One region of the Bacillus paramobilis genome, then DNA from elsewhere that is predicted to be linked to it. Evidence: riboswitches for the same ligand, from Rfam matches in the RefSeq annotation. Region 1 holds a riboswitch; the other holds the start of a gene.

Evidence for each region. A riboswitch is a leader RNA that binds a small molecule or an ion and turns the genes downstream of it on or off. The one in region 1 is predicted to bind S-adenosylmethionine.
Region 2: another riboswitch for S-adenosylmethionine. It lies ahead of AABL52_RS22070 (LLM class flavin-dependent oxidoreductase); the one in region 1 lies ahead of AABL52_RS09975 (amino acid ABC transporter permease).

Annotation. Positions count from the first base shown of each region.
Region 1 covers NZ_CP151108.1:1,932,145-1,934,544, reverse strand. The annotation lists gene AABL52_RS09985 (amino acid ABC transporter substrate-binding protein) at 1-4, opposite strand, end outside; gene AABL52_RS09980 (amino acid ABC transporter ATP-binding protein) at 16-777, opposite strand; gene AABL52_RS09975 (amino acid ABC transporter permease) at 797-1,465, opposite strand; SAM riboswitch class I at 1,535-1,641, opposite strand; gene AABL52_RS09970 (VanW family protein) at 1,869-2,400, opposite strand, start outside.
Region 2 covers NZ_CP151108.1:4,293,932-4,296,331, reverse strand. The annotation lists gene AABL52_RS22085 (tetratricopeptide repeat protein) at 1-253, shown strand, start outside; gene AABL52_RS22080 (Phr family secreted Rap phosphatase inhibitor) at 250-387, shown strand; gene AABL52_RS22075 (hypothetical protein) at 643-849, opposite strand; SAM riboswitch class I at 1,081-1,187, shown strand; gene AABL52_RS22070 (LLM class flavin-dependent oxidoreductase) at 1,270-2,328, shown strand; gene AABL52_RS22065 (ATP-grasp domain-containing protein) at 2,321-2,400, shown strand, end outside.

The DNA of each region.
Region 1 (2,400 bases):
TCATAGCTCTTCCTCCTAAATAACGAAATGATTGCCTTCTTCAGAAGCATTTAATTGCCGTAAAAACTTTTTCGTACGTTCATTTTGCGGGTTTCGGAAAATCTCTTTCGGCGTCCCCTGCTCTATAATAATTCCATCAGCCATAAAAATAACGCGATCTGCCACGTCTTTTGCAAAATTCATTTCATGTGTAACAACAACCATCGTTATATGCTGTCTTGCCAAGTCTTTAATAACTTGCAATACCTCATTCACCAATTCTGGGTCAAGTGCAGAAGTCGGTTCATCAAACAATAAAACCGCGGGATTTAAAGCCATTGCCCTAGCAATCCCTATCCTTTGCTGTTGCCCTCCCGATAACATTGTTGGATAAAAACTTTCTTTATCAGCTAAGCCTACTTGTTTTAATATTTCTCTCGCTATTCTCTTTGCCTCTTCTTCACTTTTTTTCTGTACAACCGTTAATGCTGTTGTAATATTTTGTAATGCTGTTTTATTTTTAAATAAATTATAGTTTTGAAAAACCATAGCCGTTTTTTGACGTAATTGTATTATTTCTTTTTTATAAAGTTTTTTCGCATGAATCTCTAAATCTTCAATTCTAATACTTCCATCCTCTGGTTGTTCTAATAAATTTAAACATCTTAATAATGTCGATTTACCTGAACCAGAAGGTCCAATAATGACTACCACTTCTCCTTTATTTACAGTAAGTGAGATTCCTTTTAATACTTCATTACTTTTGTAAGATTTATACAAATCACTTATCTCAATCACACATATCACCTCATTCCTGTTACAAATACGGTGCATCAAGTTTCTTTTCTAACTTTTTCTGTCCCCAACTAATTACGATTGTAATAATCCAATATACTATTGCTACCGCTAAATAACTTTCCATATAACGATACGATTGTGCCGCTAGCATTTTCGCTTGCGCTAAAATTTCAGCCACCCCAAGAGCAAAAGATAACGAAGATTCTTTTAACAATCCGACAAAATTATTTCCAAGTGACGGTACCGCTACACGAATAGCTTGCGGGAAAATAATTTGTCGCATCGCTTGCGCCTTTGTCATTCCAACTGATAAACAAGCATCCATTTGCCCCGATTCCACAGCATTTAATGAACCTCGAATAATTTCTGATAAATAAGCAGCATTATTTAAACTTAGGCCAATTAAAGTTGCTTGCATAGCTGTAAGCACTGTAAATGTCGGAAAGATTTGTGGTAATCCGAAATACAACACAAACAATTGAACTAATAGCGGCGTTCCTCTAAAGAAAGAAATATACACCCTTACAATAGGATATAAAAATTTTGTTTTGTTCTTCGTTACAATCGCCAAGCCAATCCCTATAACAAAAGAAATAATCATTGAAACTAAAGTAATCCCTAAAGTTATGTATACATACTTAAATAATTGCGGAAAACTTTCTAAAAAATACGTTACATCAAACTTCACTCTATCCCCCCTCTCTAAACAAAAAACTCTTCTTACATATATAAGAAGAGTTGAATGTTAATCCATTTCCCCTCATCTTCCAAACGCATTATACGTTTGCTGGAATTAGCACAGTACTTTTGTAGCCTGTTGCTGAGATTTCATCGGGCCAGTCCCTCCATCTCTCTTGATAAGAAAACTAATAAATATTTCCATTTATTTAGTTGTTAATATGAAGAATACAGTTAATTATATATAATGTCAATAGGAAAACTAAGAATTAAATTCAATACTTTTTCGAATAGCTTATTCCTCACATTCAGCCAGTCTTAAGGAATATAATTTACACTGGATAAATTGCACAAAAAAAGCCATTATTTCTATTAAGAATAGAAATAATGGCTTTTTTATAGATTAATTATTCTTATCTCATTTTATGTACTTCAGCAACTAACTTTCCGCCCTGAATGCCCATATAAAGTTTCACAGGTGCATCATTCGTGTTTTCAAACACTAAGTCTAAGTATGGATATGCAATTGTAGCGTCTCTTCCTTGTGGAACGTATCCTACCGTTTTAGAATGCGTTGTTCTCTCTACCATCTTCAAACCAGCTTGATCTGCTGCATTGTATAAAGTTGATGATGTTTGACAAACACCACCGCCGTAGCCATCTACTAATTTACCATCTACAATTTCTTTTCCTAATTGGTATCCTTTATCTGGCGTTGTATCACCTATTAATGCATTGAAAGAGAAACGGTCTCCTTTCGCTAATACAACTCCATTTATGCTCGCTGCTGACAAACGAATATTCTCAATACGGCCACCTGCTGAGCCACCTAAATTCGTTTCGTATCTACCAATTACCGTGCCACTTCCTTGCGCATCACTTAATGTTGCAGTAGGCTTTTTCTCAACAATAGGTAATTGATATGAAGAATCCCACATACCAACG
Region 2 (2,400 bases), 2.4 Mb from region 1:
AAAAGAATATGAACATCATTTTAAAATTCTAAAGGGAATGAATGAGAATGTTTCTGCTGAAGAATTAGAGTTAGCTATTTCTAAAGGAATTTCTTTCTTTAATGAAGTAGGTTTATGGCAATATGTCCAGGAATATGCTGAAAAGTTAGCGGTTAAATATCATAAAGAAGGAAATTCAATAAAATCTAGTGAATACTTCTATTTAGGATATAAAGAAAAAGAAAAAGGTTTTCAGAAAGGGGCTTTAAAATGAAAAGAATCATAAGCAGTTCAATTGGATTAATAATTACGGTCATACTATTAAATGGAGTAAATGTTTCAACGGAACAATCAAAGGTTAGTACAACAAACGTTATACAATATACGCATGGAGAGCCGTGGGGCTGATGGAATATTGAAGTATAAAGAGTTATTAGATCAAAGTGAAGAAAAAGTAATTATTAGGTATATAGATGAAACGCTCAAATGAGCGTTTTTTTTATTTTATAATCAGATGTTTTATGTTCATATGTACCGCAGTAAAAGCTTATTCCTGACTTAAAAAAAGAGCCTCCACCGGAATGGTATTTGTATTAACTACAACCACATCTATCAAGAAAATTAGGTTTTTTTCCACATGAAGGACATCTCGATTCTAGTATTTTATTCTTCAAATATCTCCGGCTTCTCCACTCTAAATGATTTCACCTCACCGCACTCTAAACAAAATGTAGTTAATAGTTTGGAACGTTTTCCCACTGAAAAGAGCCTACTAGAATCATCTTCACAAACATATGCATGATAAGCAAATCCAACTCTTCCTTCTTTAAATGTAGTAGAACCACAATTCTCGCATCGTTTATTTTTCATGCTACGAACACCTCTTTTGCTGTATTTTTAAGATAAAAGTAAAGCAACTTGTTTATACATGATGTTTTCGACATGATACAACATAGCCCTTTATATATTCGTAAGTAAAACAACATAATACCCCTATAACAATATGATTTTTTATATATCATTTAATGTATATCGGAAAAATAAGTATTAAAGGATTGATTTTTATTATTCTGATGATTATAATAAATGAAAATCAAACAATTCTTATGTTGAGAAGTGGAGGGACGGGCCCTATGAAACTTCGGCAACCTCGTTTTAGACGAAAGGTGCCAAATCCTGCAGGTGAAAAAACACCTGAAAGATAAGAGCGGTTCACTTAGTCAAGAAGGCTACTCTTATTTCGATAAGAGTAGCTTTTTTTATGGCTAAAAGATAAAGGGGGAATAGGTAGTGGAGTACGGTTTTTGGTTACCGGTTTTTGGGGGATGGCTTCGAAATGTAGATGATGAATCTATGCCGCCTACGTTTGAGTATGCAAAACAAACAGCGCAAGCGGCAGAACAATTAGGTTTTTCAACAACACTGATTGCAGAATTAAATTTAAATGATATAAAAGGTGTTTCAGCACCAAGTTTAGAGGCGTGGACAACTGCGGCAGCACTTGCAGCAGTGACAGATAAATTAGAGATTATGACAGCTGTAAGACCTGGATTCCACAATCCAGCAGTTACAGCGAAAATGGCAGCGAATATCGATCAATTAAGTAATGGTCGTTTTACATTGAATGTAGTTTCAGCATGGTGGGAAGAAGAAGCGAGACAGTACGGCGGAGTATTTACCGCACATGATGAAAGATATGATCGCACAGAGGAATTTGTAACAATTTTGAAGGAGCTTTGGAAAGAAGAAGAGTTTTCTTATAAAGGGAACTTTTATGAGCTTCATGATACACATTTAAGTCCAAAACCTGTGCAGAAACAAGGCATTAAGCTTTATGCAGGTGGTGAGAGCGAACGAGGAAAAGAGGTCATTGTAAATCACGCGGATGCATATGTAATGCACGGGGGAACAGTGGAAGAAGTATCTGTGAAAATAGAAGATATGAAGAATCGTAGAAAGAAAGTTACAGAGGAGCCATTGCAGTCATTCGGGCTTGCGGCTTACGTCATTTGTCGTGACACAGAAGAAGAGGCGTTAGAAGAATGGAAACGCATAACGGATATGAAAGATGATGCGTTAGGTTACGCGAGTTACCAAGACTTTGTGAGTAAATCGCAGTTGGAACAGCAAGTGAAGCTCAATGATTATTCCGTATCGAATCGCGGGTTACGTCCTAATTTAATCGGAACACCAGAACAAATTGCAGAAAGGATACTTGCTTTTGAAAAAGTAGGTGTTACGTTATTACTTTTACAATTTTCACCACAGTTTGAAGAGATGAAACGATTTTCTGAAAAAGTGATGCCATTAGTTGAAGCGAAAAGAAAGGAATTGATTACAAATGAGTAAAATTTACATATTACATGAGAATAAGGAATGGACGGATCATTTAGTGAAAAGGCTGGAAGAACTGGAGTTGCC